One region of the Candidatus Pantoea symbiotica genome, then DNA from elsewhere that is predicted to be linked to it. Evidence: riboswitches for the same ligand, from Rfam matches in the RefSeq annotation. Region 1 holds a riboswitch; the other holds the start of a gene.

Region 1 (4,211 bases):
GATCAAACTCCACAGCGGTAAGCCCGGCACGTTGCCCGCCCAGATATGCATCAACAGTTGCGGGCCAAACGCACGCGCGAAGCCGCCTTTGGGGCGTGGCTGGAAATCGTCGAGCATCTGCGGATCGGCGAAATCCTCCGCCAGAAAGCGCTTCAGCTGCGGCTGACGGAAAGTTTTCAGGTAGCCGGTGAGGCCAAGCCGCACCATGTCGGCGTCGTAACCGGTGACGATAGGCAGCAGCTTTTCGGCTTTGATACGCAGTGGATGATCGCGATCGAGCAGTCGCGCCACCGCTTCATCAATGATGGCGATGATCTGCGCCACGCTTAGCTGATGAAGATAAGCGCGGGCGTTGGTGCGGATGCGCGCTGCGAGCGCCGTTATCTGCTGGTCATTGAGTTGCGGCACGCTAACTTCGAGGCTTTCGCCATGATGATTGAAGCTCAGCGTGTGCCACTGCACTTCGTCAGCGGAAAGGCCCGGCAAATGTCCGGCAACTTCTTTCACAGCGGTGCCTGCGCGCTGGCGAGAAACGCTTCCATGGTCAGTGAACAGCCTTTGGCATCAGCGCCGTTCGCGCGTCCCAAAAGATGGAATCCGCCGGGCACCATCACGCCCGCGTCTTCCGTTAACAAGGCGGAAACCGAGTTGAAATGTGCCAAATCATGATGCACCAGCACGCCAACCTCGCCGTCCGGCACATCATCGCCGGTAAGCGGATTGACCACGCGCGTGCGGATCCAGTGCGGCCCGGATTTCACCGGCGGGCAGCGCTCATTGCCCGCATCGTAAAACTGCGTGCTGATTTCTGTCATACCGTACATGTTGATGCAGTGTGAACGCGGGATGTCGAAGGCGTGAGAGAGCGAAGCGTAGAATTCCTCTGCGCCAATCTCGCGCGACTGGCCTTTAAAACCGCCGGTATCGAGAATTCGACTGCCGGCAGGCAGCGCGAAGCGGCGTTGCTGGCGCTGCATTTCATCCAGCAGAGGCATGAAGCTGTAGCTGGCACCCAGCAGCGCATAAGGTTCACCGCTGGCTTCGGCCTGCTCGAGCGCACTAAACAGGCGATCGATATCGAGGCCATGCTCGCCCACCATTACTTCGCTGTCTGTCGTGCCACACTCCTGCATCGCCAAATCGAGATAGGTCGCCAGCGACGAGTTCGGCATCGCCACTTTATCCGGGAACAAAATGCCCATGCGCATGCGTTCGCTGCCCGCCATAAAGCGACGGCGGAAGTTGAGTAGCATCGATTTCTTCCACACGTCCAGCGTCGGATGGTAGCTGCGCCCTTTTACCGTGCCGGTGGTGCCGCTGGTCATGAAGATCTCGGCAATTTGGTCGGTGGGACGGCAGCTGAGCGTCAGATCTTTGAAGGCATTAATCGGGATGGCGGGAATGTTGCGCCAGCTTTTCACCGTCAGCGGCGTGCGTCCGCGCTGGATGGCAAAGCGGCGATAAGGTTGGTTGTGTGCGAACTGATAAGCGAAGATTTCGAGGGCCAACTGGTTGAAATCGTCGTCTGAAGACTCTTCACGCTGCAGGAATGTCAGCAGAGCCTGAATGATGTGTGTTTCGTTCATGTACGTCGCCACCTTTGCAATTGCGCAGAGACTCTCAGGCACCGCCTGAAGAGCGCGAACTGTCCGCTACAAAGCACAAAGAGGGAATCAGGGCGCAATATCGCCCTGCGGTTCCGCATCCCTACGCCGGTATTAGCCGGATCAGGTTCGGAGGGTCACTACGTTGCCAGCGCATACACGCCAGCCGGTAGAATCTCAGCCCCTTAACAGAGCACCCCTTGGAACAAGCCGCAGTCTAGGATGGCGCGCGATGATGTGTCAACCTTGTTAAATTCTGGCCTGTCCGGCATTCATCACGCCATGTCTTATACTTTGGGCATCTGTTTTTTTGGAGGTGAAGTATGGCTGGCGGTTGGTCAGAAGACGGTGCAGTGCACAAACAAATTGATGCCACGGTCGATGACGCGGTGGCCCGCGCGCGCGCGAATCTCGGCCACGGTGAAAGCGCCGAGTTTTGCGACGAGTGCGGCGAACCGATCCCGGAAGCGCGTCGCGCGGCATTAGCTGGCGTGCGTTACTGCGTGAATTGCCAGAGCAAGATCGATAAAAAACAGGCGGCGATCGGTGGTTATAACCGCCGCGGAAGTAAGGATAGTCAGTTGCGGTAGTTATCTAAATTAACGATTCAGGTTAATGGACATTTTAAAATATTATCTGTACTAAATACTTTTGATTAGAAATACCGTTAACCTGAAGTAAGACCATTCGCATATAACCAGTCTTTTCAACAATAAATACTGCTGCACTACTACTGGAAGCGAAATTAGCGCCTGAACTTATAATCTTCATGGATTAGCTTTTACCTTGAGCAACTTGAGTTTAGCCAGTAATGCTGATAAGTTAGCCACACAACTCAACCCTGTACGCAGCGATTCAGTTCGCTGGCCGTTAGGGTGAAAAAACCGGCTCAGGCCGGTTTTTTCGTATCTTAAGGAAGGATAAGAGTGCGTACTGCAATATTTATTGATGGATACAATGTATTTTATGGACTCCTTGCAGGTACGCCTTATAAATGGCTCAACTTGTCATTGCTGCTGTCGTATATATGCCGGGTACAGGATCCGACTGCCATAATTGAAACAGTAAATTATTATACCTCCTCGGTTATTCCCCACCTCGCCACACGCGGTATTGAATCCCGACACGCTCAGGATACTTATATTCGCGCGCTGAAAACGACCGGAATAAATATCTTCACCGGACGTCATCGACTTGAGCACGCTCGGGCTCCGCGTTTCATCAGTAAAAACGTGCCCGCATCACGTCTGGATAAGGTAGATATCTGGGAACTTGAAGAAAAAGAAACCGACGTGAATATTGCCATCAGCATGTATCGTTTGTTTGCAAAACAGCAGAAGTTGCCAGCAGAAGAGAGGGTCGCGCAGCTGGTGTTAGTATCGGCTGACACCGACATGACGCCAGCACTTAAGGCTATTCGCGAAGATTATCCCGAAGTTCGCATCGGGATAATTTTACCGCACCGCCAGGGAAATGTACGTGGTGTTCCGGGTTCGCTGCAGAATCATAGTCACTGGATACGCAGAACGATCACCAATGAAGAGCTTGATGCATGCCAGTTTCCTGTTCGGGTTGCGACGCATAAAAAACCTGCGGTTAAACCCGAATATTGGTAGGCATTACAACCACATCATTCAACGAGCAACGCAGCCAAATCGCTCATCAAGTAATGGATAATTTTTCGCGTCAGGCAACTCGAAGTGCCACCATTCGGTTGGCATAGCGACAAAGCCGCCGCCAAACATAATTGCGTTCAGTAGCAGGCGATTACGTTGTGCTTCGGCGGGGACATTCGGATGATAGGGATGCGATTCCACTTCCATCGCATCAAAGGCGGTGCCCATATCCAGCGGCTGGCCTTGTGCATCAAGTAACGTCAGGTCAATCGCCACACCGCGACTGTGATTCGATCCCTGCGCGGGCGGCACCACATAATCTTTATCCGGACAGGCATCCCACAAGTGCCACTGCGCTTGCTGCGGCCGATAGGCATCGAGTACCAACAAACTGAATCCCGCCAGCCGGGCGATCTCAATACTTTTTGCCAGTGCGTCGGCGGCGGCCGGATGCAGCAACGCTTTGGCCTCCTGGTAAATGGCATAGCCCGCGATGTTATCCGCCGTGGCATATTTCAGATCGAAACGTAAAGCGGGAAAGGTTACGGCTAAATCAATCAGTTCAACGTCCTGCGTCATAAGACATCCTGTTCATTACTGGTCCGGCAATGATAATAACTGACGCGGTAAATTTGTCAGCCGTTCTGCGCCAGCGGGCGTAACGCGCACCGTTTCGCTGAACGCCAGGCCTTGCGCGGAAATATACATGTGGAACACCATATTCTCTTCCAGCAGCCACTGCGCATTAGCGTGAAAACTGCAGGAAAAATCACTCGGTCGTGGCGTGCGAGTATAAAGCCCCAACGCATAACCGGTGATATTGGGATAATCCGCGCGCAATCCTCTACTCAGCACCGCATCGCGCACGATGGCATCCACTTCATGCGCCGTCATGCCCGGTTTCATGGCCGCAAATTGCTGATCCTGTATGGCGATCAGCTGTGCTGCCAGTTCGGCACGCTGCGCCGAAATCTCCCCGACGATGTAAGGC
Region 2 (4,211 bases), on a different contig from region 1:
GCCCCAGTTTTGGGGCCGTGGCAGGAAAGGCGTCGGTCATACATTTTCCTCTTTAAGGGTATCGGCAGCGTGATAAAGCTCGCCGCCACGATTGCGGAAGGCATCCGACATTTGCGCCATACCAATCTCTATCGGCTGAGCTTCAGCCTGTTGGCGGGCGGCAAACTCGCGCACTTCCTGAGTAATTTTCATTGAGCAGAATTTTGGTCCGCACATCGAACAGAAGTGCGCGACTTTGCCCGATTCCTGCGGCAGAGTTTCATCGTGATAGGCGCGTGCGGTGTGCGGATCGAGCGCCAGATTGAACTGATCTTCCCAGCGAAATTCAAAACGCGCTTTCGACATCGCATTGTCGCGGATCTGCGCACCGGGATGACCTTTCGCCAGATCCGCCGCGTGTGCGGCGATCTTGTAGGTGATCAGCCCCTGCTTCACGTCATCTTTATTCGGCAAACCAAGGTGTTCTTTAGGTGTCACGTAGCACAGCATGGCGCAGCCGAACCAGCCAATCATGGCCGCGCCGATACCAGAAGTGAAATGGTCGTAGCCCGGCGCGATATCGGTGGTGAGCGGGCCAAGCGTGTAAAACGGGGCTTCGTGACAATGCTCAAGCTGTTCGGTCATATTGCGACGAATCATCTGCATCGGCACATGGCCCGGACCTTCAATCATCACCTGCACATCATATTCCCAGGCGATTTTAGTCAGTTCGCCCAGCGTATGCAGTTCGGCAAATTGTGCCTCATCGTTGGCATCCTGAATCGAGCCGGGACGCAGGCCGTCGCCGAGCGACAGTGCCACATCGTAGGCGGCACAAATTTCACAAATCTCGCGGAAGTGCAGATAGAGGAAACTTTCGGTGTGATGTGACAGGCACCATTTCGCCATGATCGAGCCGCCGCGCGACACAATGCCGGTCAGGCGTTTGGCCGTCATCGGCACGTAGCGCAGTAGCACGCCAGCGTGAATGGTGAAGTAGTCGACACCTTGTTCCGCTTGCTCCAGCAGCGTGTCGCGGAAAATCTCCCAGTTGAGATCTTCTGCAATGCCGTTCACCTTTTCCAGCGCCTGATAAATCGGCACTGTACCAATTGGCACCGGGCTGTTTCGCAAAATCCACTCGCGCGTTTCATGAATGTAGCGGCCGGTTGAGAGGTCCATCACGGTGTCTGCGCCCCAGCGCGTCGACCACACCAGCTTCTCTACTTCTTCTTCAATTGATGAACTCACCGCCGAGTTACCAATATTGGCATTTACCTTCACCAGAAAGTTGCGGCCAATGATCATCGGTTCGGATTCGGGATGGTTGATGTTAGAAGGGATGATGGCGCGGCCGCTGGCGACTTCCTGGCGGACAAATTCAGCGGTGATATTTTCCGGCAGATTAGCGCCAAAGCTGTGGCCCGGATGCTGCTGTAGCAGCACTTCACCGCGAATACGCTCGCGGCCCATGTTTTCGCGCAGCGCAATAAACTCCATCTCCTGCGTGATGATGCCCTGACGTGCATAGTGCAGCTGGGTAACCCGGCGACCCGCTTTGGCGCGGCGCGGTTGTGGCAGATGCTCAAAACGCAGGTGATCCAAGCCTTCATCGGCCAGACGTTGCTGCGTGTAGCTGGAACTTAGCTGGTGGATGGTTTCGCTGTCGCCACGATCTTCGATCCAGTTGGCGCGTAGTCTTGCAAGTCCCTGATGCACATCAATAGTGGCTTGAGGATCGCCATAAGCACCGGCGGTGTCATAAACCGGCACCGCTTCATTCGGCTCATATTGCGGATGTTCTTTGCTGCCGCCGATGTGCATCGGGCTGAGCTGTATCTCACGCATCGGCACGCGAATATCCGCGCGGCTGCCAGTGATCCAGATACGTTTGGAGTTGGGGAAAGCGGTTCCCTGCAGAGAATCGATAAATTCTTGCGCCTGAGCGCGTTGTTCACGACGAGAAGTTTTAGCAGACATAGCAAGTTTCCGGTAAAGGTTGGAAGTTGCTTGTCCAGAGTTCGGAAGGAGTAACAGCGACGATGCTGGGCGCCAGCTTGCAACGTGCTGATGATGTCTACTCTTGTTCCCTTCGCAGGTACTAACCTGATCAGGTTCCGCGGATCCCGAATTAACGGTCTCAGCCCCGGAGGGCACTCCGACAAGGTTGTGTTTTGTGGTTTAAGCTACTTTGCTTGCCATTTTGCACCTGGGCAGTGCTCGTGACCGTCACGTACTACGTGTACGCTCCGGTCCCTGCGCGCTGTCCGAGTGCAAACTGGCTGCGCACGCTACGCTTAAACCGCAAAACCTTACTCTTCATACTTCTGAAAGAAGAAATAAAAAAAGCCCATTCAGCATAAGAGGGCTTTTCTTGAATAACAAGTTTTTTACATCTTCGGGATGCTAAGCCGGGCGGGCGATGACGCTGTCGTTGGCAACCGGCGGGCGCGCCAGCTGGTTGTCCCAGGCGAGCTGCACCAACTTATCTTCCAGCGTAAAGCGCGATTCCAGCACCTCGCCGACTTCAGAGAGCGCGGTCTGAAAATCCACGCAATTATCATCGTTAATCGCTTGCTGCAGATGGGTGTCGTAGAGCTGCATGATGCGATCGGTATTCGCCTCAAGTGCCGGATAAATCTGCGCGGCCACGATTAATGGGCTATCACCCTGCATCTCACTAATGATGTGTTCATACACGCTGAAATGGCCGGTAGACAGGTAATCCACCAGGTTGTGACAAAACGCATCGAGCGCCTGTTCATCCAGCGCAGTTAACGCATCTTTTTGTGGCTTCATGCCAATAAGCTCGTAGTAAGTGACGAGCAGCTGTCGACGGGCGCGCAGCCATGAATCCACCAATTCATTTCTGCCACCTACACGCTCTGTCAGGTTCTCTAACTGGTTAAGCATATGGGGCTCCAGGTAGGTTATAGTTGTTTATTACACACTTAATATTAGGATTTCAGCGTGCGATTTGACGCTAAGGACAACGATTAAGATGCAACGTGAGATCTCAAGCTTAGACGCTGGTTGGTGGGTTGTCAGCCATGAGCAAAAACTTTGGATGCCGCAGGGTGAATTGCCGCATGGCTTAGCCAGCGATTTTGGCCTGAACGGCAGCAACGGCATTTTGATTGGCGAGTGGCAGGGCGAGAATGTCTGGCTGGTACGCGAGCCGCGCCCGGACAGCATGGGCTCTGTGCGTCAATTGATTGATGAAGATGTTGGCCTGTTCCAAATCGCCGGACGTGGCGTGCAGCTGGCAGAGTTTTACCGCTCGCATCGCTGGTGCGGCTATTGCGGCCATGAGATGCACATCAGCAAACGCGAATTTGCCTGCTTGTGCAATCACTGCCGCGAGCGCTATTACCCGCAAATTGCGCCGTGCATCATCGTGGCCATTCGCCGTGGCGATGAGATCCTGCTTGCCAATCATGCGCGCCATCGCAACAACATCTATACCGTTCTGGCCGGCTTCGTCGAAGTGGGCGAAACGCTAGAACAAGCGGTGGCGCGGGAAGTGATGGAGGAGAGTAACGTGCGGGTGAAAAACGTGCGCTACGTTACCTCGCAGCCGTGGCCGTTCCCGCACTCTCTGATGATGGCGTATATGGCGGAATATGATGGCGGCGATCTGCAACACGACGGTAAAGAGCTGCTGGATGCCGGTTGGTATCGCTATGACGATCTGCCGCTGTTACCGCCGCCCGGCACGGTGGCGCGTCGCCTGATTGAAGATACCGTTGCCCTGTGTCGCGCCAGCACGGCGTGAAAATGCTACACTGCCGGCCTTAGCATGAGAGAGCCCATTATGAGTGAACTGAAGAACGATCGTTATCTGCGCGCCCTGTTACGTCAGCCGGTTGATGTCACGCCGGTATGGATGATGCGACAAGCTGGGCGCTATTTGCCGGAGTACAAAGCCACGCGCGCTGAAGCCGGTGATTTTATGTCGCTGTGTAAGAATGCTGAGCTGGCGTGTGAAGTCACGCTGCAACCGCTGCGTCGCTATGCGCTGGATGCGGCAATCCTCTTCAGCGATATCCTCACCATTCCAGATGCGATGGGACTTGGGCTCTACTTTGAGACCGGCGAAGGCCCACGTTTCTCCAATCCGATCACCTGCCGTGCGGATGTCGATAAGCTGCCGGTGCCGGATCCAGAGCAAGAACTCGGTTATGTGATGAACGCGGTGCGTACCATTCGTCACAACCTGAAAGGCGAAGTGC

The links. A riboswitch is a leader RNA that binds a small molecule or an ion and turns the genes downstream of it on or off. The one in region 1 is predicted to bind thiamine pyrophosphate.
Region 2: another riboswitch for thiamine pyrophosphate. It lies ahead of thiC (phosphomethylpyrimidine synthase ThiC); the one in region 1 lies ahead of ACXIZX_RS23570 (LuxE/PaaK family acyltransferase).

What each region holds. Positions count from the first base shown of each region.
Region 1 covers NZ_JBSZHR010000003.1:623,411-627,621, forward strand. Annotated here, with positions in the region: gene ACXIZX_RS23565 (acyl-CoA reductase) at 1-507, opposite strand, end outside; gene ACXIZX_RS23570 (LuxE/PaaK family acyltransferase) at 504-1,586, opposite strand; TPP riboswitch at 1,688-1,815, opposite strand; gene ACXIZX_RS23575 (DksA/TraR family C4-type zinc finger protein) at 1,928-2,194, shown strand; gene ACXIZX_RS23580 (NYN domain-containing protein) at 2,531-3,220, shown strand; gene ddpX (D-alanyl-D-alanine dipeptidase) at 3,239-3,799, opposite strand; gene ACXIZX_RS23590 (M24 family metallopeptidase) at 3,815-4,211, opposite strand, start outside.
Region 2 covers NZ_JBSZHR010000002.1:4,282,035-4,286,245, forward strand. Annotated here, with positions in the region: gene thiE (thiamine phosphate synthase) at 1-40, opposite strand, end outside; gene thiC (phosphomethylpyrimidine synthase ThiC) at 37-1,959, opposite strand; TPP riboswitch at 2,050-2,150, opposite strand; gene rsd (sigma D regulator) at 2,386-2,892, opposite strand; gene nudC (NAD(+) diphosphatase) at 2,981-3,754, shown strand; gene hemE (uroporphyrinogen decarboxylase) at 3,794-4,211, shown strand, end outside.